Regions from separate parts of the Pueribacillus sp. YX66 genome, predicted to be linked through region 2. Evidence: riboswitches for the same ligand, from Rfam matches in the RefSeq annotation. Region 2 holds a riboswitch; each other region holds the start of a gene.
What was found. Region 2 has a riboswitch for thiamine pyrophosphate ahead of tenA (thiaminase II). Riboswitches for the same ligand answer to the same signal wherever they lie in the genome.
Positions count from the first base shown of each region.

Region 1: another riboswitch for thiamine pyrophosphate. It lies ahead of thiT (energy-coupled thiamine transporter ThiT); the one in region 2 lies ahead of tenA (thiaminase II).
Region 3: another riboswitch for thiamine pyrophosphate. It lies ahead of ABU914_RS06995 (thiaminase II/PqqC family protein); the one in region 2 lies ahead of tenA (thiaminase II).
Region 4: another riboswitch for thiamine pyrophosphate. It lies ahead of thiE (thiamine phosphate synthase); the one in region 2 lies ahead of tenA (thiaminase II).

Region 1 covers NZ_JBEUEL010000011.1:69,494-77,626, reverse strand. Annotated here, with positions in the region: gene ABU914_RS07135 (Na+/H+ antiporter NhaC family protein) at 1-1,225, shown strand, start outside; gene ABU914_RS07130 (hypothetical protein) at 1,231-1,404, opposite strand; gene ABU914_RS07125 (glycosyltransferase) at 1,633-3,546, shown strand; gene ABU914_RS07120 (hypothetical protein) at 4,222-4,407, shown strand; TPP riboswitch at 4,671-4,772, shown strand; gene thiT (energy-coupled thiamine transporter ThiT) at 4,854-5,426, shown strand; gene ABU914_RS07110 (DUF4870 domain-containing protein) at 5,533-5,856, shown strand; gene ABU914_RS07105 (zinc ribbon domain-containing protein) at 6,288-6,494, shown strand; gene ABU914_RS07100 (alpha/beta fold hydrolase) at 6,595-7,461, shown strand; gene ABU914_RS07095 (metallophosphoesterase family protein) at 7,535-8,133, opposite strand, start outside.
Region 2 covers NZ_JBEUEL010000001.1:98,540-106,672, forward strand. Annotated here, with positions in the region: gene ABU914_RS00500 (IS1380 family transposase) at 1-669, shown strand, start outside; gene ABU914_RS00505 (lactate 2-monooxygenase) at 933-2,090, opposite strand; TPP riboswitch at 2,212-2,310, shown strand; partial or broken gene tenA (thiaminase II) at 2,414-3,087, shown strand; gene ABU914_RS00515 (spore coat protein) at 3,163-3,492, opposite strand; gene ABU914_RS00520 (hypothetical protein) at 3,514-3,792, opposite strand; gene ABU914_RS00525 (3-hydroxyacyl-CoA dehydrogenase/enoyl-CoA hydratase family protein) at 4,106-6,487, shown strand; gene ABU914_RS00530 (acetyl-CoA C-acetyltransferase) at 6,519-7,694, shown strand; gene ABU914_RS00535 (acyl-CoA dehydrogenase family protein) at 7,784-8,133, shown strand, end outside.
Region 3 covers NZ_JBEUEL010000011.1:48,969-57,101, forward strand. Annotated here, with positions in the region: gene ABU914_RS06960 (aconitate hydratase) at 1-895, shown strand, start outside; gene ABU914_RS06965 (hypothetical protein) at 936-1,115, shown strand; gene ABU914_RS06970 (energy-coupling factor transporter transmembrane component T family protein) at 1,149-1,928, opposite strand; gene ABU914_RS06975 (ABC transporter ATP-binding protein) at 1,903-3,606, opposite strand; gene ABU914_RS06980 (ECF transporter S component) at 3,584-4,195, opposite strand; gene ABU914_RS06985 (hypothetical protein) at 4,212-4,370, opposite strand; gene ABU914_RS06990 (hypothetical protein) at 4,395-4,517, opposite strand; gene ABU914_RS06995 (thiaminase II/PqqC family protein) at 4,665-4,850, opposite strand; TPP riboswitch at 4,995-5,097, opposite strand; gene ABU914_RS07000 (YetF domain-containing protein) at 5,271-5,438, opposite strand; gene ABU914_RS07005 (hypothetical protein) at 5,477-5,623, opposite strand; gene ABU914_RS07010 (ArsA family ATPase) at 5,827-6,810, opposite strand; gene ABU914_RS07015 (cory-CC-star protein) at 6,801-7,070, opposite strand; gene ABU914_RS07020 (carbon starvation CstA family protein) at 7,087-8,133, opposite strand, start outside.
Region 4 covers NZ_JBEUEL010000002.1:184,536-192,668, forward strand. Annotated here, with positions in the region: gene ABU914_RS01995 (shikimate kinase) at 1-398, shown strand, start outside; gene ABU914_RS02000 (YqzE family protein) at 424-609, shown strand; gene thiD (bifunctional hydroxymethylpyrimidine kinase/phosphomethylpyrimidine kinase) at 636-1,439, opposite strand; gene ABU914_RS02010 (thiazole synthase) at 1,585-2,361, opposite strand; gene thiS (sulfur carrier protein ThiS) at 2,366-2,566, opposite strand; gene thiE (thiamine phosphate synthase) at 2,563-3,192, opposite strand; TPP riboswitch at 3,351-3,455, opposite strand; gene ABU914_RS02025 (M14 family metallopeptidase) at 3,517-4,707, opposite strand; gene ABU914_RS02030 (LTA synthase family protein) at 4,820-6,691, opposite strand; gene ABU914_RS02035 (YqgQ family protein) at 6,912-7,115, opposite strand; gene ABU914_RS02040 (ThiF family adenylyltransferase) at 7,181-8,133, opposite strand, start outside.

The sequences.
Region 1 (8,133 bases), on a different contig from region 2:
TATTCTTGGGATTATTATTTTTATTGATGATTATTTCAATGCATTGGCTGTTGGACAAGTGACGCGACCGATTACGGATAGACAAAACGTATCGCGAGCGAAGCTTGCTTACATTATTGATTCAACGTCTGCTCCTGTATGCGTGATTTCACCAATATCAAGCTGGGGTGCATATATTATAACGGTTATTGGATCTATTTTAGCGGTACATGGGGTGAGTGAATATACTGCTTTTTCAGCTTTCATTCAACTTATTCCAATGAATTTTTACGTATGGGCTTCACTCGGAATAGTGTTGGTTGTCATTTTTCGAAACTTTAATCTCGGTTCGATGAATGTACATGAAATGCGAGCGATGAGAGAAGGGCAACTATATGATCCAGCTAAGCCGATTGCTGGTGAACTGAAGAATGAATTACCGACTAGTCGATCTGGGTCTGTTTTTGATCTCATTTTTCCAATCATTGCGCTCATCGTTGGAACAGTTGGGGTGATGATTTGGACAGGCTATCATGCAAGTGAAGGTAGTCCTACTATATTGAAAATTTTTGAAAATACAGATGTTAGTACGTCTCTTTTAGCTGGGGGCTTACTAGCTTTAATTGTTACAACGGTAATGTTTGCAAGGCAAGCTTTCGTTACTAAAAGTGTGGAGCCTCGAATTTTCTATAGGGGAGTAATCGAAGGGATGAAATCGATGCTACCTGCGATTTACATTTTGTTATTTGCGTGGACGATTGTTGATTTGATTGAAAGGTTAGGGACGGGTAAATATTTAGCGAGTGTAGCGGAGATGTGGAATATGAACTCTGCATTTCTTCCGGTTATTATGTTTGTCATTGCGGGAATCATGGCGTTTTCAACGGGTACGTCTTGGGGGTCATTTGGGATCCTTCTTCCAATTGCGGGAGATATGGCAGTGGCTACTGATATTCATATGCTTCTTCCTTCGTTAGCTGCTGTGTTGGCTGGAGCTGTGTTTGGGGATCATTGCTCTCCGATTTCAGATACGACGATTTTATCCTCTACTGGAGCGGGAGCGAACCATATTGATCACGTCATGACTCAGCTTCCGTATGCGTTCATTTCTGCTTTTATTTCATTGATCGGATTTTTCATTGTTGGATTTACTGGTAGCATCTTTCTTGCACTTGCTGTTCTGTTTGGGGTTTTGTTTATGTTTTTTTTATTTGTACAAGATCGCTCCAAGACTCGTACCGATTGACCAAACTATTTGAATAAACCGATTATCATCCAAATGAGCGCGATAAAAGCTATTATGAAAAGAAAAATGGCTAATTTTTCCTTAGTTGGTACAGGAACCATTGCTTTTTTTAGTGTTTGTACATATAAAAATATGAGTAATAAAACGGTCATGAGCGATAGTACTGCGAATAATTTCATTGACGCTCCCCTCCCTTAGGGTATGACTTCGTTTCAACGTTTGCGTCTTATGTACCTTAATAAGGAGAAATTTTCAAGCGAACGAGTTGTTGCTTATATACATATGCGTGTCTTTATGCATTATTAAAAATCGGGATACTGTTTATATCACTATTATTTCGACTATAACAGTAATATAGATTGTTGAAATAAGGGTGAAAGCGTTTGAGAACATATGGGGTTTATTTCATGATTCATTCGCTCGATGTAGTGAGAGGCGGAATGACACGAGCAGCATTGGAACGTGCGAAACTGTTGCGTGCTCATTTTCCGGAAATCGGATTGATTACGTTTGATTATAATCCCGAATATGATAATGTGCTTAATGAATTAAAAAGTGTGAACTTATGGGATAACCATATGCGGCATGTAAATGTATATGAGTTTTTCATGCAGAAGCATATCAATGGAAATGTTGGTCGACATCATATAGGGGAACTTCCAACCGATGATGTATATGAAAAGCAAGAAGTGTCTGATCAGTACGGACAGGTTCGTAAATTAATGTTTATCGATCGAAGGTCGAATAATTTATATAAAGACTACTTTTTTTCTTCGAATGGATCATGTTTTTTTGAGCGTAAGTTTGATTCAGTGACAGGCAAAACATTAAAATGCACGTGGTTTTGTCCGAACGGGGAAGAAAAAAGAACATTCAATAAAGTAAAAGATTATCGGGACTTTTTTATTCGTTCGATTATTAAAAAACACGACGATGTTATTCTATTATCAGATGGACGTTTTTCAGATAAAGTTTTATTTGCGGTTAAAGATCCGAGAATTGCGAAAGTTGCTTTGCTACATAGTCATCATCTTCAAGCACCGTATCATTATGGTAGTCGACTCGTTACTCGGAATGAATCACTCATCAAACATGTGAACAAGTTAGATGCTTTTGTTACATTAACTGAACAGCAAGCGGAAGATATATGTAGTCGATTTGGGCATATTTCGACGATTTATACGGTTGGACACCCTGTACCAGTTCTCCAACCGTTAGTTAAAAAGCAAGACTATGAACCATATACTGCTGTTATTGTCGCTCGTTATGATGGGATTAAACAGATTCCGCATGCGATCAAAGCGTTTAAAAAAGTAATAAAAAAAATACCTCAAGCACAATTAGAAATATGGGGGTTCGGCAAGGAAGAGGCTCTTTATCGACGCCTCATTGCAAAGTTAAAGCTAGAAAACAATGTGTTGATTAAAGGATTTACGAAAAATACCGAAGCGGTTTTTCGGCGTGCTGCTTTTTCAGTTATGACTTCAAAATCAGAAGCTTTTGCGATGTCGATTATTGAAAGTATGTCAGTCGGAACGCCGGTCATTTGCTATGCGTGTCACTACGGGCCACTAGACTTAATAAAACATAAAAAGAATGGGATTTTAATTGAACCAAATGATGTGAATGGATTAGCAAATGCAATGATTGAATTGTTTCAAAACAAGCAGAAACGGAATACGCTAAGCCGAGAAGCGCTGAAGATTGTTGAACAATATAGCAGAGAGAAGACTGCACAAAAATGGGTAACCGTATTTGAATACGCTTTGCGACAAAAAGAGCAGCGCGTTCACCTCTCAAAGATGACAGCGCGTTTCACTAGTTTTATATATGTAGCAGAAGAACAATCATTTCGTTTCGAAGGTGAGCTTCATTTACAGAAAAATACATTCACTTCTAATTTGAAGAAACACATTCGTCTTTCCTTACAATTGCGTAGGCAGAAGCAGTTACTGGATCAATATGTTCCGCTGCCATTTAAGTGGGTTGATGATCATAACAAGATTATTTTTCATGGAAAACTATCTAATGCTCTACAATGGGAAACGGGTGTTTGGAAATTGAATTTAAGTTTTTCGTGTTTAAATGATTGTAAGTTTGTTACAATTAAAGGAAGCGAAAAATGGACATATGAATCACCTATGTATAAGTTAGAAAAATTAAAAATTAAACTGTATCTAAGTAATGACTCTGTAACGATGAAAGTGTTGCGTTCCAATGAAAAACGTTCTTTGAATTTCCAGAAATACCGCGAGCATTTAAAGGAACATTATAAACAAAAACTAAAAAGTCATTTAGTAAAAGCAGGTTTTTTCAAATAGATAGAGAAAAAAGACTATTTACGAGACGAGATTAGAATGAGAAATGGTGTTGTGTTTTAAATTACGATTTTTTTGGCATGTAGTGATGGTGATGAAGTGAATAAACTGTAAGATAATGAAGTTTTCGAAGAAGACAAACACAGTCACTTAATGTAGATAAAAGATTGCTGAACACCCTTCAGAACGGTTTGAAGACTAAGAATTTGATCAAATTATTGAAATATGCGAAGGCGTAAGTGAAGTGACAATAAATCCGACGGGTTACTTACATCTTCAATTTCCAAGCCAGTCTACAAACGACATGCTCAAAAAGATGCCGTTGTCGAAGCCGTAGAAAAGGCGAATTAAAATGCTCAGTCAATTAAAGAGATTACGTATAACAAAGCTCATTCTTAATTTACGTTTCTCGATGGACAGCAAGTATTTGAAAGTAACTTTGATGAGTTTGTATCGATCGCAATCGGTATTTCATGGATGTCGGTACAAATCGATGATGCCAAAGTAATGATCGATGTTGAAGATGAAGTATCTAGTGAAGTGTTTAACACGCTCGTCTATCCTGAAGTGTTAGAAGAAAATAATGAGTAGGGGATTACGCTGTGAAGTGAAATTTATTTGTCATTATTTTGATTTGCTTTCATCACGTTGTTCGGCTGTCAAGCTGAGCGAGAATCGATGGTTTTACTTGATGAAAAAGTTTTAAAAGTTAATATTTCTAAGTCTAATGATTTTGAATCAATCAAGACGTTTGAAGAAGCAATTAGAACGGTTGTTAAGCAAACGGGAAAAGTGATCCAATCGGAATATGATGTGTTAGTAGAGTATGAGAGTATTGAATTGGGTTGCTTTACATACACATGATCTCCATTTATCGTTATGTAAATGAAAGAGCATGTTCAAGTATGTGAGCGATGTTACGGTGTATGTTGCTCCATTGGAAATGTCAAAAAGTTACGAGTATTGAGCACTATAAAGGGTCAGTAAGAAAAAAGATATGCACAGTAGAAATCGATGAATGTATGAGTAAAATGTTTGTGGCCAAATAAATACCTCTCCGTAAGGAAACGGAGCGTACTCGTTGTTTCTTGTAGCGATATAAGCTATACTAAGTTCTGAATTGATAAACGTATCACAAGGGGAGCCAATGGGCTGAGAGTGAACGACTCCGTTCTGACCCTTTGAACCTGTTAGTTAGTACTAGCGTAGGGATGTGATGTATTGATGAAGAAGCGGTTTGTTTCATTGATCAGTTTCTTTGGTCTCCTATGGGATTCGTTTATTACTAATAACACATAGGGGGCTTTTTTATGCAAAATTATCGATTACAAATATTAATTGAAGCGGCGATGTTCGCTGCTGCGGCAATGATCCTTGATTTTCTTCCATCGATCCAAATCGTAGCAGGGATCTCTGTTTCGTTTGCGATGGTGCCGGTCTTCATCGTTGCGTTACGTTGGGGGTGGAAGGCTGGCTTTTTTTCTGGATTTCTTTGGGGTGTATTGCAAATTGTGACTGGTGATGCTACGGTTTTGTATCCTGTTCAAGTACTTGTGGAGTACTTACTAGCTTTTGCAATGGTAGGCGTTGCTGGATTTTTCGCGTATGTGATTCAAGAGAAAATTAAGCATCATCGTAAAAAAGAAGCATTTTTTACTTTAACGATGGCGATATTTCTCGCTAGTTTTGCACGTTATTTCTGGCATTTTGTTGCAGGCTATTATTTTTGGGGTTCGTATGCACCAGAAGGGATGTCTCCTGTATGGTATTCCTTTATCATCAACGGAACGACAATGATCCTTACGTTTATTTTATGTGCGATCGTTTTACTCGCGCTCGTTTCGGTTTCACCGCGTTTACTTGAAAATAAATCATTATCATAATGGGCATCTCGCTTTGATAAATAAAGATGGAGATTTTTATATCTTTTTGTGAATTACAGCATAAACTGTAGTACAATATTCTGTAAAAGGGGGGAGAAGGTGAAATATGTCAAATAGTGATGAAAGATTATTAGCATGTTTAATTTATGTAACGAGCTTTTTCACAACGATTATTGGTCCGTTGCTAATTTGGATCATTAAAAAGGACGAATCGAGCTTTATTGATTATCACGGTAAGGAATATTTTAATTTTTTCATATCTTATACGATTTATATTATTATTAGTTCGATTCTTATGCTCGTACTTATTGGCTTTGTTTTGGCAGCGATCGTCGGAATTTTGGCATTCGTTTTTACAATTGTAGCAGCCATCAAAGCGTTCAACGGCGACCATTATCGCATTCCGCTTGCGATTCGTTTTTTTAAATAAAAACTAAGTATGACCAGCTCTTGATAGAAGGGTTGGTCTTTTTAAGTGAACTACTTATCACTTGAAATTCTACGGATTTTGAAGTGTGAGATTCTCGGGTCATAGCGTCTTTTACTAGTTGACCAAGTTGACTGAACCAATTCTCCAGTTCCAAAAGTTTTCGCTTCTACGCTAAAGCCTAGATGGGGATTCCTTTATTTTTTTATGTTGATTGCTGAATTATGATCATGCATTCAGATAAGTAAAAAAAGAAAATGGAATAGCAACTAGAACAGTAACCGAATGATTACGAAAAGGTTCAGCCAATCGAAATTTATTAAATTTGAAAAAAAAGTTAAGACCACTTTAAATGTGAAATAATTGTAGTGGCTAAACGGATTTACATATGTGACTCGATAATTAAAATGATGATAAAAAAGGCGGTGAATTGTATGGCAGAAAAAGGATGTATCAAATGCGGAGGAACAAAGACAGGAACAAAAAAAATTGCAACGACAGGTGCAGGTTTGTCGAAGATTTTTGATGTTCAGCATAATAAGTTTCTCGTCGTTTATTGCAAAAATTGTGGTTACTCTGAGCTTTATAATCGTAAATCTTCAATGGCGGCAAACGTGATTGATTTATTTTTTGGTGGATAGTCATTGTTGGAGAATGAGGATAGGAAGAGCATCTATCCTCTTTTGTTATGCAATGTGATTTTTATTAAGGGATTGTGAAAATAGGCGGTGGGATGAATTGATGGAACGAAAGTGTGAAACCTATGATGCCGATGGCGCAACAATTGAATATTCTATTATTGGTGAAGGAGAACCTATCCTTGTCTTTCATGGTGGTCACTCAAATTGCAAAGAGGAATTTGGTTATAAAACTTTAGTCAAAAATGCATTTTCTATTATTACTCCTTCGAGAGCTGGTTATGGAATCACTTCTAAGGAAATTGGCAAAAGCCTTTCAGTTGCTTGCGAATATTACGCGAAGTTATTAACACATTTAAATTTAGAAAAAGTTCATCTGCTTGCGATTTCTGCAGGGGGTCCTAGCGGAATTTATTTTGCTGCTAACTACCCTGAGAAAGTTCGTTCGCTTACTTTGCAATCTGCCGTTACAAAAGGATGGCTTGCTCCGCAAGATAAAGAATATAAAGTTGCAAAACTAGTATTTCATCCCAATACTGAGAAATTGACATGGAGATTCCTTGCTTCTTTTAATCGTGTATTTCCACGGTTTATTTTTAAGCAAATGTTTTCGCAATTTAGTAATTTAACGTATCGTGAAGCAAGGGAAAAAATAAACAAGGAAGATATTGATGAAATTAGAAAAATGAATAACCGCCAACGATCAAAGTATGGATTTTTTATCGATCTTGAACAGATGAATACAATAGTGAGCAAAGATTTGCAAGCTATTACTTGTCCTACTTTGATTATGCACAGTAAGCACGACGGATTGATACCATTGGAACATCCTTATTTCGCTTATGAAAATATATCAAATTCAGAGTTGTGTCTCCTCGACACGTGGGGGCATTTAATCTGGCTCGGTACGTCATCTAATGAAACGGATGATAAATTTATTTCCTTCCTTACATCCCATAGCATTTCTTAAGTTGAAGCGAAAAGGAGTTACCTCGTATAGATGTAGCTCCTTTTGAGCGTAGAGCTAAGGAAGAACATGATGTTTATAGTTGAAACGTCTTTGTTGTTGCTTTGTTATTTCCTTCGATAGAATATAATTGGTACTCGCCATTTCCTTTTACATGAAGACCGTGTAATTTTCCGCCAAAAACAGCGGCACCGTCAATCCCGATTTTTGTTTTGCAAGAAGATGTCCAAATGTCGTCACGTTTGTCTGGGTGAAGTCGCCGTGTTGGTGTGTGGCCAAAAATAATAGTTTTTCCTGTTTGATTATCACCTTGATGAAACGGTTCCCGAATCGTGCGGAAAAATTGTTTACCACTATTTTTCCAGTCAGCCAAATTAAGATTGACTCCCGCATGGACATAGAGGTAGCTTCCAACTTCAATATAATCTGGAAGTGAGCGTAAAAATTCAATTTCTTCGTGGAAGTCTTGTTGCATTTGCTCTACTAATTTCTCAGGATGATGACTTTGGACAAGTTCTTTATTATAAAAGGAAGCTAGTGTTTCTTCGCCGCCGACCGTATAATAAAAGCTCGTATGCTGCATAGGGGAATCAAGCCATTCAAGCAACATCTCTTCATGATTACCACCGATTATTGCTGCGCCATAGTTTTGTTTTAGCTTCATCGCAAGTCGCA
Region 2 (8,133 bases):
CCAGAGACGATCCCATTCTTGCGCGGAGATAGTGGTTTTGCTGTTCCTGCTCTATATGATTTATGTGAAGGTGAGTCGGTCTATTACGTGATTCGTTTGAAATCTAATGCGATTTTGCAACGTCTCGCCGATGAACTACACCCTGCGACCGCACCATCTGATACAACAAAAACAGAGTGTTATTATGAGGAAACCGAATATCAAGCAAAATCATGGTCTAAGCCAAGAAAAGTAATCATCCAATCCGTTCGTCCTGCTGGCGAATTGTTTTTCACACATTCATTCTTTGTAACGAACTTGATCGACGCATTTTCTCCAAAAGATATCGTTAGGTCGTACCAGAAAAGGGGCACGATGGAAAACTATATCAAGGAAGCCAAGCATGGATTTGGTTTCGACAAAATGAACAGTCACTCTTTCCAGGTAAACGAAGCAAAGATGATGTTGAGTCTGTTAGCGTATAACCTAACGAATTGGCTACGCACGCTGTGTTTCCCAGAAGGGCAAAAAAGAGTGCAGATTGAAACGATACGTACAAGAATCATCAAAGTGGCTAGTAAGTTAGTGAAGTCAGGACGATCCCTTTACTTTAAATGGTCCTCTAGTTTTGTGTACCAAGAATTCTTTTGGAAAATACTTCGGCGAATTCAACAACTAAAGCTAGAATAAACCATTCTAAACCTCTTTTTAAAAAATCTAATGTTAGACCAAGGGAGTAGTATACCCAAAAACAGGAATTTTTCGGGCTATCAGATAAATCTTTACCAAAATTTGAAAAACTCTCTTAGTTAGTGCCAACGGAACAAAAAAATGATATCTTTACCTCAATTAATGCCTCCATGAGCAAGGTGTGAATAAATCAGGTATATATCACCTTAGCTCAATATAGCCATGCATAACACAAGCGATAAAAACGTATATGGAGACATATTTTATCGGTACGTTAGCAATGAACGGTCGATTTCAGAAACAGATTTTTTGCCTGATAGCGCCATCGTTAAATCAAAGTCAGCGAGCAAATTACGTATCACTTCTTCCACGCCTTTTTGTCCGGAAACGGCGAGCCCGTAAATATATGGACGTCCAATTAAAACAGCCGAAGCACCGAGTGCTAACGCTTTCAAAATATCCGAACCTCGTCGTATTCCACTATCCATAAGAAGCGGGATTCGACCTTGTGTGACTTGAGAAACTTCAGTAAGCGCATCAAGTGCTGAAATGGCTCCACTTACTTGCCTTCCGCCGTGGTTTGAAACGATGATACCATTGGCACCATGGTACATTGCAAGTTCAGCATCACCAGGATGTAAAATTCCTTTCAAGACGATTGGCAATTGCGTATGTTCACGAATAAAAGCTAAATCTTTCCACGTTAAGCTCGCATTCGAAAAAATTCGTAAAAAATATTGAACGGCTCCCATTACATCTTCTTCCGGACTTTTCTTAAGTTTTGAACGAAATGCAGGGTCTGATAAATAGTTTGCAATTCCTTCTGCTTGCAAGAAAGGCAAGTATGCATTTTCTAAATCTTCTTCTCTCCAACTCAGCATTTGTGTATCAAGTGTGATGACAATGGCCGAATAGCCTGCTTGTTCTGCTCGTTTTAACATGCTTGCTGTGACATCTTCGTCTTTTCCCCAATACAGTTGAAACCATTTTGGCTTATCACCTATCGCTTTAGCAATGTCTTCCATAGAACGCGAAGAGGCTGAACTTGTAATAAACGGGACATTCATCTCTGCTGCTGCTTTGGCTGATGCAATTTCAGCATCGTCATGGACGATCGATTGCACCCCAATCGGTGCAAGCAACAAAGGATAGGGGAATGTTTGTCCTAAAATGGTTACGGACATATCGCGTGTATCGACATCGTTAAACATTCGTGGTGTAATCGACCAACGTTGAAAAGATTCAAGATTGGCTTTCATCGTATCGCCTGCGCCCGCTCCACCTGCGACATACCAAAACGGACCGTCTTCTAACTTTAAACGTGCTTGTTGTTCCCATCTTTCAACGGAGACTGGTAATTTCTTTTCATTTTTCATTCGCTGATAATGTTGCGCTTGTACAACGTTTCCAAATCCTGGCATATGTTATAACCTCCAGTTTGTGTAGAAGTGGTATATGTTTTGCATTCGATTGGATGAATAAAAATCCTCTTTTATTTTGAGAATCTCGTATGTATTTGGTTTGGTTATACTAATTGAATACTTGAATCACTAGGGGAGCATTTTTGCTGAGAGAGAGGAATCTTGTCCCTTTGAACCTGATCTAGGTCATACTAGCGTAGGGAAGTGGTAAAGCTTTTATTGAGCAAATTTTTTGCCATTCCCTTTTCTTGTGGAATGATTTTTTATTTTGTGCTTCTTCCTCGTTTCGAGTATTCAAAACATATAAAGGAGAAGTGATTATGATGCAATTTAGTGATAGGCTTTTTAAAACCGTTGAACCGATTTGGAACAGTTATTTGAAACACCCTTTTGTAAAAGGTATTGGTAAGGGGACTCTTGAGAAGGAAAAGTTCATTTACTATATATGAAGCAAGATTATGTATACTTAATCGAGTACTCGCGAGTATTTGCCATTGGAAGTGCAAAAGCAAATGATTTGAAAACGATGGCAATGTTTGCGAATTTACTTCACGGGACGATGAATTACGAAATGGATTTGCATTGTGAGTATGCGCGGAAATTTGGGATTTCAAATGAAGAGTTGGAAGCGACTAAACCATCGGCAACGATGACGGCATACACGAGTTATATGCTTTCTTAAGCACAGTTAGGCGGGGTTGAAAATGCTGTTGCAGCCGTGCTTGTTTGCGCTTGGAGCTATAATTGGATTGGGAAAGAACTAGCGACATGGCCTGGTGTATTAGAACATGAATTGTACGGTAATTGGGTGAAAATGTATTCTTCTGATGGGTTTACAAAAATTGCGAACGATTGTATCGAATTAATCAATGGCATCTTAAAAGGTAAGTCAGAATCTGAATTCAAACGATTAGAAGAGATTTTCGTTAATACAAGTTGTTTTGAGTATATGTTTTGGGATATGGCTGAAAATGTATCGATGTGTCCGACTCCTTGAAAGTCTTTAAATAAAAAGTGAAGAAGAGGCGTTTGCACGTAGCCGCTTATTTGGCTTGTGAACGCCTTTTTTAGATCAATGCGGAAACTGCGTTGTCATATAGTTTGAGAATTGTTGATGAGACTGTTGCAACTGCTGACCCGTCGCAGCGTCCATTTTGTACCATCCTTTTTGAAACATAATGTTAAAAATCTCACGCTGGCAGTTTTGTGTTTCTGTGTAAATGGAGAGGATGTCTTCGTATAATGCAGCATGACTCGCTTCATTTAATGCCGTATCATACCCATCCGTCATATATTTTTCCGTTGCTAGCATGTCATTAATCCGATCCCGGTCGTTCATCTCAGGAGTTTTCGGTACTTGTGTATTCGGATTTTGAATTTTATTGCTATTGTTCGATTGCATCGTAAACCTACCTCTCTTATATTAGTTTTGCTGTGATTGTATTGTTGGCATTGACTGCGCGTTCAAATGTGTTAGCAGTTTTTCATAATGGCGTTGATGCATTTGGCCAGCTTTTTCAATCGCAAGTTTGATCTCTTGGTCCGCACATTCATTAGCAAAATGATACGCTTTTTTCATCGCGAGCAAATTCCAAGACAACATGTCAGTGACATAAAGATGATCTTTTGTTGACATAACGTTTGGCGGTTGTGGCATAATATTTTGTCCTGCTTGTGAAGATTGCATTTGATTCGTATTCATTAATTTCCCTCCTCTAAAAAATGGGTTAGTCTTAATCGAGATATTAACAAGCCTTTCTTTGAACTATTCTTTACTTTGTTTGCCGATTCTATGCTTATAAAAAATGAATAAATATCTTAAACAGTTATACGAAACGATGCTATTCAATGCCCTTGTCTAAATAAGACGCTTTTCGACAATCGAACGTAAAAAATGTATTTTTTTATTGATAAAACGAAGAATTTCCGTTAATATTAAACATGTAATCTGTAGCAGTTTTTTTTAGTGAAAAAAATGAATGAGCATTCATTCAAGACTAGGAGGTTGTTTCATGATCCGTGATATACAAAGTGCTGCAGTCATCGGTTCAGGAATAATGGGATCAGGAATCGCAGCTCATTTAGCGAATATCGGAATTCCGACGCTACTATTGGACATCGTGCCAAATGAGCTTACGAAAGCAGAGAAAGAGAAAGGACTTTCCCTTTCAAATAGGGCGGTTCGTAACCGCCTTGCTGATGAGGCGATTAAAAAGCTTTTTAAACAAAAGCCTGCTCCGCTTACGAAAAAAGAAAATGCGGGTTTAATTACCGCTGGGAACTTAGAGGACGACCTTGAGAAGCTGTCCCAAGTCGATTGGATTATTGAAGTAGTTGTAGAAAATCTTGACGTTAAAAAACAAGTGTTTGAAAAAGTTGATGCTCATCGCAAAGCTGGAACGATTGTAAGTTCAAATACTTCAGGGATTTCAGTTGAAGCGATGGCAGAAGGCCGTTCAGATGATTTTAGAAAATATTTCTTAGGCACACACTTTTTTAATCCTCCACGTTATTTAAAATTGCTTGAAATTATTCCGACGAAAGATACGCTCCCAGAAGTTGTCGACTATATGAAAACGTTCGGCGAAGACGTACTTGGAAAAGGTGTCGTTGAAGCGAAAGATACGCCGAATTTCATCGGAAACCGTATCGGGACATTCGGACTTCTTCAAACCGTACAAGTGATGCTAAAAGACGGTTATTCGATCAGTGAAGTTGATTCCGTAACAGGAACATTAATTGGTCGGGCAAAGAGTGCAACATTCCGTACACTAGATGTAGTCGGACTTGATACGTTCTACCACGTGGCAAATAACGTTTACAATAATGTTGAAGGCGAAGAAAAAGAAAAGTTTTCTTTCCCTGATTTTATGAAGAAAATGGTTGAAAAAGGCTTGCTTGGAAGTAAGACGAAACAGGGCTTCTTCAAAAAAGAAGGTAAAGAGATTTTGCAACTGAATCCGGAAACGCTGGAATATGAGCCACGTCAAAAATTACAAGCACCTTCGATTGAAATGGCGAAGCAAGCGAAGCGTTCCGAACGTTTAAAAACACTCGTTTACGCTGATGACCGTGCAGGTCAATTGCTATGGAATACGATGGCGCCGTCATTTATTTACTCCGCTGAAAAAGTCGGAGAAATTGCCGATAATATCTATGCGATTGACCAGGCGATGAAATGGGGATTCGGCTGGGAGCAAGGTCCATTTGAATCATGGGATTCCATTGGCCTTGAAAAATCCGTTGCGAAAATGGAAGAGGAAGGAAAAACCGTTCCTCAATGGGTGAAGGACATGCTCGCAGCAGGTCATACGTCGTTCTATAAAAAAGAAAACGGCAAGCTCCATTATTACGATAACGGAACTTACGTACAAGTAGCAGATAACCCGAAAGTGATTCATCTTGCGACAGTCAAGCAAGAAAAAGAAGTTATAAAGAAAAATAGTGGAGCAAGTCTTATCGACCTCGGCGACGGGGTGCTAAATCTTGAGTTCCACTCACAAAACAACGCGCTTGGACTTGATACAATCCAAATGATTAACAATGCAGTCGATGAAATCGAGCAAGGCGATTACAGAGGACTCGTGATCGGAAACCAAGGGAAGAACTTCTGTGTCGGTGCAAATTTAGCACTTATGCTAATGGAAGCACAAGACGACAACTTTTTTGAATTAGAGTTGACGATTCGTCAATTCCAAGATGCGATGATGAGAATTCGTTACGCGAAAAAACCGGTTGTCGCTGCACCATTCCAAATGTCACTCGGTGGTGGTGCTGAAGTTGCGATGCCAGCTGCTCGTATTCAAGCATCATCAGAAACGTACATGGGTCTTGTTGAAGTGGGTGTCGGTCTTATCCCAGGAGGTGGCGGAAATAAGGAGCTTTATCGTCGTCTGCTCGAGCGTATGCCGAAAGGGGTTAACTTTGACCTGCAACAAGTCGCAAACAAAACGTTCGAACTCATTTCAATGGCGACTGTTTCAACTTCAGCGCATGAAGCACAACAAAATGGCTTCTTAAGCTCTGACGATGGGATTAGCTTCAACGGCGATCATTTGTTATATGATGCGAAGCAACAGGTAATTGCGTTATCTGAGCAAGGATACCGCGCACCGCAACGTAAAAAGCTTCCAGTTGTTGGTGAAACAGGTTATGGAACGTTGCTTATGGCGGCGAAAACAATGCAATATTCCGGCTATGTCAGTGATCACGATGTACTCATTGCAAGCAAGCTTGCTTACGTCATCGCAGGTGGAAGATTGCCGTTCGGTACCGAAGTCGATGAACAGTATTTGCTTGACCTTGAAAGAGAAGCATTTTTGAGCTTACTCGGTGAACGAAAAACACAAGAACGTATGCAACATATGCTCGTAAAAGGAAAACCGCTACGTAATTAATTACAAAAAGCATTGAGAGGGAGGAAAAAGCGTGAGAGAAGCAGTCATAGTTGCAGGTGCGAGAACACCAGTTGGAAAAGCAAAAAGAGGAAGCCTTGCACAAGTTCGACCTGATGATCTTGCAGCCGTTGCAGTGAAAGAAACGCTACGTCGTGCGGATGGCTACGATGGTCACATAGATGATTTGATTATGGGGAATTCTACACCTGAAGCGGAACAAGGAATGAACCTTGCAAGAAATGTTGGAGCTCTAGCTGGTCTACCGGAAACTGTACCAGGAGTGACAGTAAACCGCTACTGTTCTTCAGGACTTCAAACAATTGCTTATGGTGCAGAACGGATAATGGTTGGGAGCGCTCAGGCGATTATCGCTGGTGGAGTAGAGTCAATGAGTATGCTTCCGATGGGAGGACATGTGTATCGTCTCAATCCGAAACTCGTTGAAACAGCACCAGAATACTACATGGGGATGGGTCATACAGCAGAGGAAGTAGCACGTCGGTATGGCATTTCTCGTGAAGATCAAGACGCATTTGCCGTCGAAAGCCATCGCCGAGCAGCTGCAGCCATTAAAAACGGGAAGTTTGACGACGAAATCGTTCCGGTTGAAGTGACGAAACGTTACGTTGATGAAAATAACAAGCTCGTTGAAAAGAATTTTACGTTTAGTATGGATGAAGGTGTAAGAGAAGGTACAAATATGGAAGTTCTTTCAAAGCTTCGTCCAGCATTCTCTGTGAATGGAACAGTGACAGCTGGAAATGCTTCACAAATGAGCGATGGTGCGGCAACCGTTTTGATTATGGATCGTGAAAAAGCTGAGGCTGAAGGGTTTAAGCCAATTGCAAAGTTCCGTTCCTTTGCAGTGGAAGGTGTCCCACCAGAAGTAATGGGGATTGGTCCAGTAAAAGCGATTCCTAGAGCACTCGAAATTGCTGGCTTAAGCTTAGCGGATATTGATTTATTTGAATTAAATGAAGCGTTCGCTTCACAATCTCTACAAATCATTCGTGAACTTGGACTTGACCACGATAAAGTAAATGTAAATGGAGGCGCGATTGCTCTCGGTCACCCACTCGGTTGTTCAGGAGCGAAATTAACCCTTACATTGCTTCACGAATTAAAACGCCGTAATGAACAGTTCGGTGTTGTAACGATGTGTATCGGTGGAGGAATGGGTGCGGCTGGCGTCTTTGAAATGCTGTAGGTTTTTAGGGAGAGGCGGTTTTTGACCGTCCTCACACCCTTATTTAAATAAAAATAACCTTATTGGATTTTAAGGGAGGAAACTACAAAATGGCAGACACGAACATGTTAAAACAGGGCGGAAGCTTTTTAGTTGAAGAAACAACGCCTGAGGAAATTATTACACCAGAAGATTTTACTGAAGAACAGAAAATGATTGCAAAAACAGCATCAGACTTTTTAGAAAAAGAAGTACTTCCCGTTCATGAGAAGCTTGAAAATCATGAATTCGAACATTCTGTGGAGTTAATGAAAAAAGCTGGTGAACTCGGTCTATTAAGTGCTGATGTGCCTGAAAAATACAATGGCTTAGGTCTTGATAAAATTAGTTCATCATTAATTACTGAAAGTATGTCTGGAGCAGGCGGTTTTGGAATTACGCATGGTGCTCACGTCGGAAT
Region 3 (8,133 bases), on a different contig from region 2:
CAATGGTTGTATCGGAATGGGACAGGCACCTGCAACAGGCAGAAATAGCTTGCGTACGACACCACGTAACTTCCCAGGTCGTTCGGGTACGCGAGAAGATAGTGTCTTTTTATGTAGTCCGGAAACTGCGGCAGCTTCAGCTCTAACTGGTGTGATAACAGATCCGCGTACACTCGACATGAAATATCCAAAAGTGAAAGGACCAAAAAATCCGACGATTGATGATAAATTGTTACAAGCCCCGCTTCCTCCTGAAGAAGCGAAAAAAGTCGAACTTGTAAAAGGACCGAATATCGCATCAATCCCTAATATGGATGCGTTGCCAAACGAATTAGAAGTGCCAATCTTATTAAAAGTTGGAGATAATATTTCAACAGATGAAATACTTGCAGGCGGTGCCCGTGTTCTTCCATACCGCAGCAACCTTCCAGAAATCAGCAAATTTACGTATGAAATTGTTGATGAAACGTATTATTCACGAGCGATGGACATTCGCCACCAAGGCGGACACGCAATCGTTGGAGGTTTTAACTACGGTCAAGGTTCCAGTCGTGAACATGCTGCTCTTGCACCGAGGTATCTAGGGCTAAAAGTAGTTATTGTTAAAGACTTTGCTCGCATTCATTGGCAAAACTTAATTAACTTCGGAATCTTGCCGATTACGTTTGTCAACGAAAAAGATTATGACAAGCTCGAACAAGGTGATGTACTACAAATTAAAAACATTCGACAAACAATTCAAGAAGGAAACGAATTAACCGTTACCATTAAAGATAAAGGACATATGTTTCAAGTAAGGCACACGCTATCTGAAAGACAAGTCGACATTATGTTAAAAGGTGGCCTTATTAATTTAGTAAAAGATAAACCAGAACCGTTTTTTATAGAAGTGTAATCATTGAAAATAACTTCTTAAAACAAGGAGGGACACTAATATGGGTGTCAATCGTGAACACATTTGCAAAGCTTGTGACGGAACCGGTATGCTTTCTGATGATGAAAATTGGAAATACTCTTGTTCCGTTTGTGACGGAGAAGGAGTAGTGATGCCTGGTGAAAGCACATCACCATCCGCCCCCCTCTCAGTCGATGAAATGAACCGCTACTTAGACTAAAAATTGTGTGGCTGTCTTTTCGGGACAGCCTATTTAAATAAAAAAATAATTTCTTACAAACAATAGTGCTACACAAAAGAGAATGAAGCTACTCCCGAATACAATGTCCATTCTCGTCCACGGTATGACATAATAATAACTCCGTTTCCGACTGCCATCAAAACCTTTTGACTCCATCGCAATAGCAACCCTTTCTGCCTTTCTAATCGCACTTGAGAGTAATGGGATAACGTATCGTTTTGTTTCTTGCAATCGTCCTTTGAGTCCACGTAATTCACCTAATCCCCGAATACGATGGGCCGCACGAACTTGTTGCAATTCCTGTCGAAACATAGGAAAAAAGCGATAAGCTGCCATCATTCCAAATCCGAACCGCGGTGAAAGTTTACAATGCTGGATAAGACTTAACATAAACTTCGTCGGCTCTGTTGTTAGCACAAATAACAAAGACCATGAAATAAAAACAAAAGAACGAAGACCAAGCGATATACCGATCATCAAATTCTCTTTTGCGACAGGCATACTGCCAATATAAAATAAAATCGTTTCCCCACGCTCACTAGGAAAAGCAACATTAATCCAAACAAAACTAAACGCAAATAAACTAAACGGCAACAACAGAAGAAACAAGAAGCGTATAGAAACCCCACCAAAAATTGCTATCACACTTATCGTCAAAACGAACAAAATAAGCGGTGTCCATGGATCAAAAATAAAAATCATCATAAAAATAACTACAAAAACACAAATTAGCTTTAACGTCGGATTGACTCGTTGCAAAAAGTGATTACTTTTTTGGTAATGTTCTAACATATGTACGCCTCTCTTCAATACTTTTCATCCATCGTTCCAATGTAAACGAAAGTGGGACAGTAATTGACGACTCGTGTAATTTATCTTCATTCATAAAAAATGAAACGACATCGCCTGCATACCTAATTGAGCCTTCACGTAGCAAAATTACGTTATCAGCATAGCGATATACTAAGTCCATATCATGCGTAATCATCATAATCGTCTTTCCTTCGGCTTGAAGGTTAACTAGCAGTTTCATAAGTGCTTCTGTATTTACACCGTCTTGTCCAAACGTTGGTTCATCAAGAATTAATAACTGCTGGTCACTGATGAGCATTGTTGCAACCGAAAGTCGTCGCTTTTGTCCTTGGCTTAACGTAAACGGGTTTTGTTGGCGCTGATGGACAAGATGAAAAGTCTTGAGCATTTCATCAACGCGTTTTTTCCGCGCATTTTCTTCCCAACCTAAAATTTTTAGACTGTAAGCAAGCTCTTCTTCCACCGTGTCACAAATAAATTGATGTTCCGGATTTTGAAACACAAAGCCAATTTGTTGCATAATTTCCGATGTCCTCAACTTCGTAACAGGGTACCCATTTAAATAAATATTTCCACTAGTCGGCTTTAAAAGACCGACAATAAGTTGTGCAAGCGTGCTTTTTCCTGTGCCGTTCGGTCCGACAATCGAAACAAACTGACCCGCTTGAATGGAAAAATCAATTTTGTTCAAAATCGACCGATCAGTATAGGCAAATGTAACATTACAAAACTGCAAAATGGGACTCGCTTCGTTATGCTGATTTAACTGTTGCTGCTCATCCACAAACTTATAATCAGCTTGTAATTCAAAACCGAACTTTTTACATTCACGCTCCCATTGTTCTAATGACAATGGAAATTTATCCCATTGAAACCCTTGCTTTTCAAGTTTTTTTGCTGCTTGACAAATATACGGAACCCAAATTCCTTGTTTCACAACCGTGTCATACTCATTCATAAAAATTGTACACGGATCGTCATCAAGTATAATCTGTCCTTCATGATCAAGCATGATAATCCGATCTACATGAGGTAACAAATAATCAAGTTTATGCTCAATCAATACTAATGTTTTACAATACTCTTTCGCTAGGGACAATAACAACGAAAAAATTTCATCAGTACTCATCGGATCTAAATTTGCAGTCGGTTCATCTAAAATAAATAAATCGGCATCCATCGCGATCAAGCAGGCAATCCCTAATTTTTGCTTCATCCCCCCGGACAGCTCTTTTATTTGCGCTTTTCGCCATTCTGAAAGTCCAACGATTTCTAAACTTTTTTCTAGGCGTACTTCCATCTCAGCACGTGACAAACGCAAATTTTCTAAACCGAACAAAATTTCATCTTCAACCGTAAGCATACAAAATTGTGTGTCAGGATCTTGAAAGAGCATGCAAATACGCTCACTCAGTTCACGCGGTGTTTTCTCTATAATTGAGGAACCTAGCATCTCTACTGAACCATTCATTTCTGCTTCAATCGTCCTTGGAATGATGCCATTAAGCGTTAAAGCAAGCGTGCTTTTCCCTGCTCCGCTTGGTCCTAGAATCAAGATGATTTCACCTTTATTAATTGATAAATTGACCCTTTCCAGCACACGCTTGTGCTGAAAAGGATACTGAACCGATACATTATCCATCGTGAGAAATTGCATTCTCTTCCATCCTTTTTTTCTGATTTATTCTTCCTAAAGCAAAATTGTTTAGCACACCGGTACGGCTAAGTGCATCTGCAATTTTTTTACTTCCCCAACCGGCTATAGTTGCACCACTAATAAGCATGGCACCAACCATAAGTACCCGCACACCATATGCAAATTCGCTGTAACCATGAATGAAGAAAAACGTCAAGTAATTCGCAACCATACCAAACATTCCGGCTAACATTAAAACAGGTAGACGATAGCTCCGATAAAGAAAAAGAGCGAAGGTAAGTTCAGCCCCGAGCCCTTGTGTAAAACCGACAATAAGAATAACTCCTGCATTTACAGAACCGACTAGCACTTCTGTTCCTGCCGCGATCATCTCCGCTAAAAGCGCAACCCCTGGCTTGCGAATAATATAGGCACAAAGGACAGGTGCCATAATCCAAACGCCTGAAATGGCTCCATGTGCAATTGGACCGAAAATGCCTTTAATAAATTGACCAAAAATAATCCAAGCGAGATACAGTACACCAAACACAACAGAAATTGATGCAATGACAACTATCTCCCGTAGATTCATAGTTTTTGAACGTTGCAACAAATCCCCCTACTTTCTATACTTTTGTTACTTGTTTTTGTAATAGCCAATTGTGACCGGTGTAAGGCATATTAAAAAACATATATTCTAGCTCACTGCTAATGATAAAATGCTTTTTCAAACGCTCCTTCTCTTCTTCTGACGCTGTTTTTGTAATTTCATCAAACTTTTCCAAATACACGTAAATTCTAGGTTCAGTTTACGCTCCGTAAAACGTAATCCATTCATAGAATAGATAATCTTTATCAGGCTGAAACTCTTCAATTAATCTTTCACCGATATATAAATACACCCATGAACATGGTAACGTAACTGCGATCATTTCCCCTCTTGAGAAATATGGAGCATGTATGTTGTATAATGCTGTGCGATAGGAGCTCCTTATAAATCTTCGTATCTTACTTTTGTAACTTCACAGAAGTTATTTTGCAGGTGAGTTTCTTCACTTAAGATAGAACAGATACTCGTATTAAACATGTGTTGTACACTTTTCCATCCCTAACGGATGATAGCGAATTATCGCATTTAAGTACTCATAATCTTGTTTAATATAATGAATATGTTGCTCTTTCTTCAACTCTCCTTTCCCGATTCCTTGAACAAATGGATGCTTGTAAGTCGCTTCAAAAAAATAATCTGCTTCTTTCCATCTCATTCCCTTTTCCTCCCTAATTTTTTAGAAAACCCACTAAAAAAAGAGCCACTCCGGAAGGGAGCGACTCTACGTATATCGTCTAAATCAGTATTCATTAAACCCACGCACACGTGCACATCACAAAATTGGGCAATGTAATACATAACCTCGTCGACTCCACTTCCCTACGCTGGTACTAACCAGATCAGGTTCAAAGGGATCAAGACAACGTCTTATCTCAGCCAGAACGGCACCCCTAGTGGATTTCCTATTCAATTACTGCCAAGTCTAGCACATCCTTTTAAGAACGTCAAAGATGAATTTGAATTTTTCTGCTTTTCAGTACAATTGAACTAATGGAGAAACTCACTGTAATCTATTAGGTGGCAATGTTAGATTACAATGTTGAATTTCTTTAAAAATATCTTCACCCTCAGGCGTTTATGATTGCTGCTTCAACTGCCCCGTCTGAATGAGGTGTATAAGTCGTTGAATATCTTCTTTTGTCGCTGATTGCTTTTTTTGCTTTAACGTATAACCAATTTGTCCATTTGATTCGATTGTCGCATATTGGACATCAGCAATCGAACTGATCCCCGATTGAAGCAACTGTGCTTCCAATTGATCGACGGTTAGACGAAGCTTTTTTAATTTTTTTCGTCTAATGCCCCGTTTTCAATGACAGGTACTGCTTTCCCCCTAATTAATGACTCGGACTTATTAAAATTTAATCCAATTAATTCAGTTACGACTAAACTTGCAACGAGAACACTAGTAAGAGAAAAGTTGGCCATAATCCATTCCCAGTTATCGGTTGAATTAATAGCGTGCCTAGTGCAATCATAATGACCGTTTGTGGTATCGTCATTTGAGAAATTGACTATTCTACCCCCAAATCGTTACAAAACAGTCGCAACGACAAAAAAAGCGACGTTTGCCATGTTTAGATTCTCCTTATACTGACGACGTTACCTTTTATTGTCCAACTGTGGCAAAATCATATGCATGAAATGTCAGAAAAATACCGTGTAAGCTTTTTCAGTTCATCCACTTTTGTAACGTCTGTTGGTTGCATCGGAATATAAATTTTATTAAATTTCGAAAATCGTATTTCAATTTCATGAAGATACTCTTTTTCCTGCTCTCTTCTTTTTGCTAAAAATTCTCCATCTACATCTTTTGGCAAAACTCGATTCACAATTAAACTGCCTATCGATATATGATGCTTTTTCAATAGATTAATCGCTTTTTCGGTCTCTAAAATTGGTAGCCTTTCTGGATTTAGTACAAAGTAAAAAGACGTCCGGTCTCCATCTAAGAGCCAATCTTTCACTTGCGAAAAACGCTCCCTGCGTTTGTACAACAAATGGTACACATCATCGACCCGTTCATCTCGTTCTTGAACTCCTGCTATATTGTCTAACATTTGCTGCATCTCCTGTGACTTCTTACGTTGCGAGAGCATCCCGTCCATCCACACTTCCATTATTTCAGGCAATGAAAGTAAACGTAGCGTGTGTCCCGTTGGTGCTGTATCGAACACGACGTGAGCATATTCTTTTTCCGCCTCCAACAGAATTTTCGTAAATTCATCAAACAATGCTGCTTCTTCCGCACCAGGAGATACCGCCGCAAAATCAACTTGACGCTCAACCTCTTTTCTCAGATCAGGAGCAGTTAACCTCTCCAAATTTTGTTTCACTTCGTTGAGGTAGCGTTCCACCGCCTCAGATGTATCTAATTCATGTATGCGCAAATAGGGGATAACTTCAGCCTTTCCGATTAAATCAGCCAATGAATGCGCTGGATCTGTCGATACAAGTAGAGTGCGTACTCCTTTTTCTGCTAGAGAAAAGGCAAACGTGGCGGAACACGTCGTTTTCCCGACTCCACCTTTGCCACCAAAAAACGTGATTTCTAATTTTCCAGTGTCCTTTACCGCTTCTTCTTTCTCCCTTTTTTTAAAAAAATTTAACAACAACGAAACCCGTCCAATGGAGATTTTTCCATTCCCATTCTTATATGCCATTCGTGAAAATCTTCCAACATAAACGGGAGAAGTTCGAGCGTATAAAAAGAAGCGGGATTCGGAAGCCCTAATCGCTCTGAATAAATGAGCAGCTTAAATAGATCATCTCTTTTTTGAATTTCACGTTTCATCGTTTGCCGATATGGTGTATAGTACATTTCCGTATAAAAGTGTTTTACATTGTCAGCAAAACTTTGGATTCTTTTCTTCATTGTACAAACTCCTTACTTACGTTGCAGGCGGGATTGGAGCTTGTCGCTCTCGTTTAACCGCTGCAACTCCTTCAAGAATAAGCCAAATGTTTAATGCAAGAATGAATGTGCCGACAATAACGAGTAACGTATTTCCTTCTTTTAAATAGTTAGAAATGTTAATAACCATACTCGTTGCGGTAGCTGTAACGACAACAATCAATGGAATAAGCGCATAAATGAACTTTCTACCTAGACGCCATAAAATAATCGTAATGATTAATAGCGATAAGCCAGCCGTCAACTGATTCGTCGTTCCGAACAACGGCCAAAGCACCATTCCGCCAGCTCCCGGGTTTGAGGGGTCAGCTAAAAAGGCAAGTGCAATACAACTTAATAGCGCGATAATAGTGCTAAAGTTTGCATTTTTTAACGGTTTAACGTGATATTGCTCTCCGATTTCCGATAAAATAAAACGCTGAAGACGCATTGACGTATCTAGCGTAGTCGCCGCAAACGCAACGACCATAATCGAAATAAACGTAGTCGCAATGATAGGAGAAATACCGAGATTCGCTAAAAAGCTCCCTGCACCTGTTACGAAAGCAGCTGTTCCTCCTGCACTTGCGGATGCCCACGAACCATAATGTTCGCTCCATGCTTCAAATGTTGCAAACCCAGCTGCTGTTGCCATAATTGCAGCAAGCGCAAGCATTCCTTCACCAACAGCACCAAAGTAACCGACGAAACGGGCGTCTGTTTCTTGATTCAACTGTTTCGAAGAAGTTCCTGAACTTACGAGTCCATGAAAACCAGAAATCGCCCCGCACGCAATCGTCACGAATAACAACGGAAGAATCGGTGGTGTCCCAGCCGGTACATTTGTGTTAAACATTGGTGCAACAAAGTCCGGTCTACCGATAAATAAACCGAGATAAAGAATGATTAACCCAAGAAACAGCATATGCGAATTAATATAATCTCGTGGTTGGAGTAACGTCCAAACAGGCAGTCTTGAGGCGATCGCCCCATACAAAAGCATAATAATGACCCACCATGCCGGTGATGGAAGCCCTAACATTGT
Region 4 (8,133 bases), on a different contig from region 2:
AACAAGAGAAACGCTCAATCGAGGAAATTTTCAAAGTGGAAGGTGAAGTATATTTTCGTGAAGCTGAATCGAGAGCATTACAATCCTTGCCTACGAAAAATGCGATTATTACAACCGGTGGAGGCATCATTCTGAAAAAAGAAAATCGCAAATTTATGAAAAAGAATGGAACGGTCTTATTTCTTTATTGTAGACCAGATGTAGTTTTTGAAAGATTAAGAGAAGACGATTCAAGACCGCTACTCGCTGGAAATAAAATGAAAGAAATAAACTCTCTCTTACAAGCACGATTACCCCTATATAAAGAAGCGGACTATACAATTGATACGAGCTCGCTCACGATTGATGAAACCGTTCAAAAGATTATCACAATAGTGACTAAAAACGGAACAAATTGAACAAACTAGTAGCTAAGGTGATCATATGTCGAGCGATGATTATTTTAAGTATGTAACCGAAAGTATGCTTAAATACGTTCTCTCTTCAAAAGAAGAGAGAAAAGTTAATAAACAAATCAAAAAAGAACGAAAAGAACCATTTACATTTCGTTGGTTTGGAATAATCCCCTTTCTCATCTCTTATCAGATGAGAAAAAAACGAAAAGGCTAAATCAAGTTGTTGATTTAGCTTTTTGTTTATTGTTCATAACGATGGCCACGGTGGTTCGTTGGTCCAACCCCGCTTCCAATCGCTAAGCTATATCGGATCGCGCAAGTGATGTAATGCTTTGCTTTATTTACCGCTTTGTGCAAGCCATTCCCTTTTGCAAGCTCAGCTGCAATCGCAGCGGAATACGTACATCCTGTTCCATGTGTATGTTTCGTATCGATGCGATCAGATGAGACAGAATAATACGTGAATCCATCGTAAAGTAAATCAATAGCTTTTTGCTCACTGCTTAAGTGTCCGCCTTTTATTAAAACATGCTTCACTCCAAGTTCATGAATACGTTTTGCCGCCTTTTTCATATCGGAAATATTTTCGATGCTTTCAACCTTTGTTAACCTCGCAGCTTCAGGCAGGTTTGGTGTAATGACAGTTGCTTTCGGGAGAAGTTTTTCACAAAGGGCTTCAATAGCATCATCTTGAAGAAGCTGATCTCCACCTTTAGCAACCATCACCGGATCAACCACTAAATTTTCTAACTGATGTTCTTCTATCTGATCTGCGACGGCTTCAATAATATCTTTTGAAAAAAGCATCCCCGTCTTCACAGCATCCGGTTTTAAGTCTACTGCCACCGCTTCGATTTGTTTCACAACGGATTCTACAATCTGTGGATACACGCCATGAACACCGAGTGTATTTTGAGCCGTAACTGCAGTAATTGCACTCATACCATATACGTCTAATTCTTGAAAAGTTTTTAAATCAGCTTGAATACCAGCCCCCCCGCCACTATCCGAACCTGCAATCGTCAATGCTTTAAAAACAGGCATTTTTAATTCCTCCTTCCAATTTTAAACAAACGATTTGCATTATTATATACTTCAATTCACATTTGTACAAATCTTCTCACGTCACAACATTGAAAATTTTGTTTTTGAGCGAATAACGAGCATTGCTTGCGTGACAGGTCTCCTTTTACTTTGATACATATCCCGTTGTAACGCTTGATGCTTTGGCATATCGGCTTTTTTCAATTCTGCCAGCGTGATATGAGTATCGACCCGCTTCAACCGCTAACTTCATCGCCTTTGCCATCTTAACAGGATCTTTTGCTTCAGCAACAGCTGTATTTAATAAAATGCCGTCAACGCCAAGTTCCATCGCCTCGACAACATCTTTCGCAGATCCAATTCCCGCATCAACAATGATAGGAACTTTCGATTCTTCAACAATGAGTGATAAATTGTACGGATTTAACAATCCTAATCCTGTCCCGATTGGTGAAGCTCCAGGCATGACAGCAGACGCACCAACTTCTTCAAGATGCTTACACAAAATCGGATCATCCGAAGTGTACGGCAGAGCAACAAACCCTTCTTTGACTAACTGTTCCGTCGCTTTTAACGTTTCGACTGGATCAGGAAGAAGCGTCTTTTCATTCGCACAAATTTCTACCTTAATCCAATTGCTTAACCCCGATGCCCTCACAAGTCTAGCAATACGTACTGCTTCATCAGCCGTTTTTGCGCCAGATGTGTTTGGTAGGAAGTAGAAATTATCTAAATCCAAATGCTGCAAAATTGCATCTTCACTCGGCTCATTTAAATTTACTCTTCGAATTGCAAACGTTAACACTTCGGTTCCAGAGGCAGCAATCGCATCATTTTGAACATTAGAGTTAGCAAACCGCCCTGTTCCTAAAAATAATCTTGATTGAAGTTCGACTCCGTCAATTTTTAATGGTGTATCCATATTTTTACCCCCCTCCTACGAAATGTACAAGTTCGATTGACATTCCTTCTTGTAACCGGGTATGCTGCCATTCATTTCGATCGATAACCTCTCCATCAATTTCAACGACAACCAACTTATTCTCAAGTTTAAAATGCGACACGAGATCGGTTACGTTTTTTAATTCGGAAAACTGTTGTTCTTCTCCATTTACCTTTAACTTCATCGATTCTCCCTCGCCTTGATTTTTTTAATAAACGCTTCACACGTTTTTTTCACATCTGAACTACCGACAACTTCACTCACAACACAGACATTTCGTCCCCCTGCGTCGAGAACTTCATCTACGTTATGAAGCTTAATTCCTCCAATTGGAACAAAAGGAATGCTAATTTCTTCGACAACTTCGCGTAAGTAAGTGAGTGTAACTGGGTCAACGACATCTTCTTTCGTTTTTGTTGGGAAAATCGGACCGACCCCGATATAATCTGCTCCACCTTTTTCTGCAGAACGGGCTTGATCAATTGAATGGGTAGAAATGCCGATAATTTTATTTCCAATAATTCGGCGAGCTTCTTGTAAAGGCAAATCGTCTTGTCCTAAATGGACTCCATCAGCATCTACGGCGATCGCAATATCAATATGATCATTGACGATAAACGGAACGTTATATTGTTTCGTTAACTCCCGCAACGCTCTTGCCTTTTCTAAAATTTGCCTTTTTGAACTTTTTTTATCGCGTAATTGAATAAAATCAGCCCCACCTTCAAGTGATTCTTTCATAACATCAATCATAGAGCGGTTCGGATGAAATTCTTCACCTGTAATGACATATAGTCGAAAATCTAGCAAATGCTCACCCCTTTCAAGCATTGAACAGTTGTAAAGAAAACTCGCCAAACGGCGAGATTTTTTGCTATGGCAGATAGAATTAAAATATTCATCAATTAAAAAGAACTCTCTTCCCTATAAAAATAAAAAACCATAATCAAACGAGACTAGATTATGGTATCACACATAATCGACTTCCCTCCGCTGGCATAATCCAGATCAGGTAATGAGGGTAAAAGGAAAACACTCCTTTTTCTCAGCTTCACGCACCCCTAGCCTTTCTCTTTATTAAATTTGTAACTGACTTATGTTTATTATTGCAAAAAATGATTTAAAACACAACGTCTACATGTACAAACTAGCTAATAATATGCCTGAATTTTTATTATAAATTTCACCAAATTGTGACATTGGTAAAGGATTCGCCCCTTTACCTACTTCGATCGTAAAACCAGGGCGTCGAAAATCTTGAATAAACCAATCTTTATAGCCTGCGTAGCTATCAACATAACGTATGGGGGCATATCCACTCACTCTCGAGAACTCATTCACGATAACTTCTGATTCTGGCGGCTCCAACCCTTCAAACCCCCAATAAATTTCTTCCCCTTGAGAGTGAAAAGCTAATACACGACTGAAATTCGAATTTCTTGTTAAAGTTGCCATTGCGATTGCTTCCGGCTCAGTTAAAGGATTGTCTCCAGGATAATCACGCGGTGCTGGTTGCCGTGGTTTTCTTTCTTTTTCAATTTCCCATCTTGCCGGAAACTGATTATTTAAATCTACGCCACGTATGTTAGCCTTCCATGTAGAAAAGTTACTGCTTCCCTCATTTAGTTCTAAAACGGTCGAGCGATACGGTTCCTCTTGTGGTGCACCGTTTAAAACGAGATTCACACCATCGGGATTCACCATTGGAACAAGCGACATTTGAGTATTTGTATATAAGGAAAACATATTTATACCGCGAAGATTTGATTGATTTGTAAGCGCAAGTAAATAATCATTAAGAAAAAGCATAATTAAAGGAGTCGTGAGCCATTCATTTGCATGAAAGGATCCATTTACATGAACTTTCTTCATTCCACTTCCTATAATCACTTGGGGAATCGGCTTGTTCATTACAGATTCACCAATTGAATTTCGTTGTAAAAACGGATATACCGTTATTAGTTTTCTAAGATCGCTCATCATCTTCTCGTAATCATATGATTGTAAGTCTAAAACAAGCCTCCACGTTACTCGAATTGGTATTTTGATCGACGTTCCGATTTTTAAATTTGTTGGATGAAATTCACGATTAAGAAAGAGTAGCTGCTGAAGCGAAACATTTCGTTGGTAAGCAATTGATGAAAACGTATCCCCGCTTTGAATCGTATAAGTTTCCTGAATATAACCTGGAATCTTCACTGTACTTCCAATTTGTAGATTCTCCGCGTTTAACTGGCGGTTTGAGTCAATGATTAATACTAATGGAACTTCAAACAATTGACTATAATGCCATAATGTATCACCTTTTTGAACGATAATTTTCAATCGACATCCCCTCACTTTCTTTACTACACTATGATTTTAAAAAATGATATATCACAATGTGTATAGAAGAGGATTTTTAGTAAAAAAAAAGAACCCTATGAAAAGGGTTCACTTATTTTTGACTATTCTTTAAGAGCAATTGCTCTTCTTTATTGAAAAAGCGAAGTAAATCCCCATAAATAATACGATCAGATAAATCTAAGTGGGTTTCTGATTTTTCTTTATAAGGTTCACAATGCTCCATTTCTGTTTCTAAACCAGTCGCTTTATCATAGCAAATATTTTTCGTATATACGTAGTCTTTAGTAATAAAACTACCATCTCGGAAAACAGCAAAATCAGATCGTTCTTCAGAGAATAAGTCATTACCAAAGTAAATTTGATCCCGCGCATCAATACCAAGCAAATTCAAAATCGTTGGTTTCATGTCAATTTGACCGCCCACGGTGTCAATCACTTTACCTTCATGTCCCGGTATATGAATAATAAAAGGTACTTTTTGTAATTGCGCACTTTCAAACGGCGTCACTTCTTTTTCCAAAAATTGACTCATTGCTTTATTATGGTTTTCAGATATTCCATAATGGTCACCGTACAAAATAAAAATCGAATCTTCATACAAACCTTCTTCTTTAATTCGTTCAAAGAAGTTTTTAACCGCTTCATCCATATAGCGAACGGTAGTGAAGTAACGATTTAATGTCCCACTATTTGAATCCCATGGCGGAATCAATTGGTCTTCTTCGTCTAATGTAAACGGAAAATGGTTCGTTAACGTAATATACTTTGTATAAAAAGGTTGCGGTAAATTTTTTACATATTTAATGGATTGCTGGAAAAAATCATCGTCCTTTAATCCCCAACCAATTGAGTTTTCTTCTGTCACATTAAAACTATTAACATCGTAAAAGCGATCATAGCCTAACGTATCATACATTACGTCACGGTTCCAAAAACTTTTATTATTCGCATGGAAAACCGATGTGTAGTATCCTTCTTCTTTAAGCTTTTTCGGCATACCATCATATTCATTTTGCGAATGTGTAAAGAATACGGCACCGCTAGGCAATGGGTACAATGAATTTTCTAATAAAAATTCGGAATCTGATGTTTTCCCTTGACCTGTTTGGTGATAGAAGTTTGGAAAATAATAACTTTCTGTTATGAGTTCATTTAGAAAAGGTGTAATAACCTCTCCATCAACTGTGTTATTGATGACAAAATCTTGAGTTGATTCTAAAACAATAACGAATACATTTTTATCTTTCGCAATTCCCGTAAAGTTCTCATTCGGTTTTACCCGATTTGCTTTTACATAGTTTTCAATATCAACAATCTCACTACTATCAGCTAATGCCCGCTGTGCTTGTGCTCTTGATTGCATAAAAATATCGTAAATATGGTAATTGTATACCCCAATATTTTTTATTAACATTTCTCTATCAAACGTTCTCGTCAACAATTGAGGTCGCTCTGTTTCAGCTAGACCGAGATTAACAGCAAACAACGCAAGCGCAGCTGCAAATACAGAAGCAACTTGCTTTTTAGTAACATGACCTGGTTTAGCTGAGATAAACTTCATTAAAACGACCAAAATAATGACGTCAATGAAAAACACGATGTCAGTTACATTAATGAGTTCAAAAATGCTACTTCCTAAATCCCCCATGTTGCTCGTTTGAAAAAGGACTGGAATTGTAATAAAGTCATTAAAAAAACGGTAAAATACGATATTGGCATAGAGAATAATTGAACCTATGAAACTAATGAATAGGATCATTCGATTTCTTGCTTTACCTGAGAAAAAGAGAGTAAACCCAAAAAATAAAAGTACAGTACTGATCGGACTAATTAATAAAATAAATTGTTGCATTTTATTTTCAAGTGGAATATTAAAATAAAATTTACTTACAAAATACGTTTTTATCCATAATAAAACCGTTGCGGTGAGAAACATTGAATAGTTTGCTAATGTTTTCTTCATCGTAACTTAGCACTCCTTATTCATTTTCAAACTAATTTCAGCTTTTTCTTCGTCATAAACTTTATCATAATCGTATTTACTCTTTTTGACAATCGAATTTATTGTCATTATTACAATGAATACCAGTTGAAAAAATCTCGCTTGCTTGACAAGCACTACGTATACGGACGAAACAAGCTTCTATTTTGTTTCATAAATTACGAAAGTTAGTTATAAAGACTCAGTTTAATTTTTCTGTTTCTTCCTTTATTTCTTTTCGTAAAGTTAGAATCGCTAACGTAAACTGTTGATCGTCAATTAAATTCAGTTGATGTAATTCGCGAATCTCAATTTCCAGTAACTCTAAATCAGCGATCCGATTTCCAGTATAAATGAAGATTCCAAATCGTTTTAATAATTGTCGAATATCGTATATTGTTTCCATCGTTCATCCTTTTACCAAACACTTAGTATACGTCAAATTCATTTGCATGTATAGTAATTTGCTTATTACAAACCGATATACCTAGCATAAAGCGTCTTAGCTCGGACAACGTCGTTTGTTCCTTGGACTAGAGCGCGTCCGTCAGGAAAAAGCACAAGTCTCTCGCCTTCAGGAAGAGTGACTTGAAGTAAAAATGGCGTTTTCTTTACTTTCCCTATTCGTTCCAATCGACTCGCCCAATCTTCAAGTGATACATTTTGTTTACCTTTAATTTGGATCGAATCACGCCCACATAACGTCGTTACAACGTCATCATGATTTCCTTTTAGCGCTGGATATTCACCCTTTTGACAAGTCGGACAATTTCTCTTTGCATGATTAACTTTTAATTCAAACGTACGATTTTGCCATAGGTCAATCGTAATTAACGTATTTCTAAGCTGGGGGGCTCCAATTAAATATTTCAATGCCTCTGTCGCTTCATACGAAGCGATCATGTCGACAATAGGTGAGATGACCCCAACTGTATCACACGTTTCACTACTAGCCTCGTGCTCAATGAAACAACGCAAGCACGCTGTTTTGTTCGGAATAAACAATGCGCTCATTCCTCGAGAGCCGACAACACCACCGTAAATAAAAGGAATTTCTTTTTTAAAAGCAGCATCATTCAGTAAAAACCGAGTCGCAAAATTATCAGTTCCGTCGATAACGAGGTCGATCCCATCTAACAATCTATTAATATTCTCTACAGTCACATCTATGACTAAACCTTCAATTTCAATGTCACGATTTATTTTTTTTAATTTTCTTTCCGCAGCAATCGCTTTCGGTAAAATTTTCCTTACATCATCTTCATCAAACAGCATTTGCCGTTGCAAATTAGAAAGTTCAACGAAATCGCGATCGGCAAATTTTACAACGCCAACGCCTGCCCGTACTAAGTGATTTGCGACGGCCGTTCCGAGCGCACCCATACCGACGATCAGTACCTTACTTTTTTGTAAGCGTGCTTGTC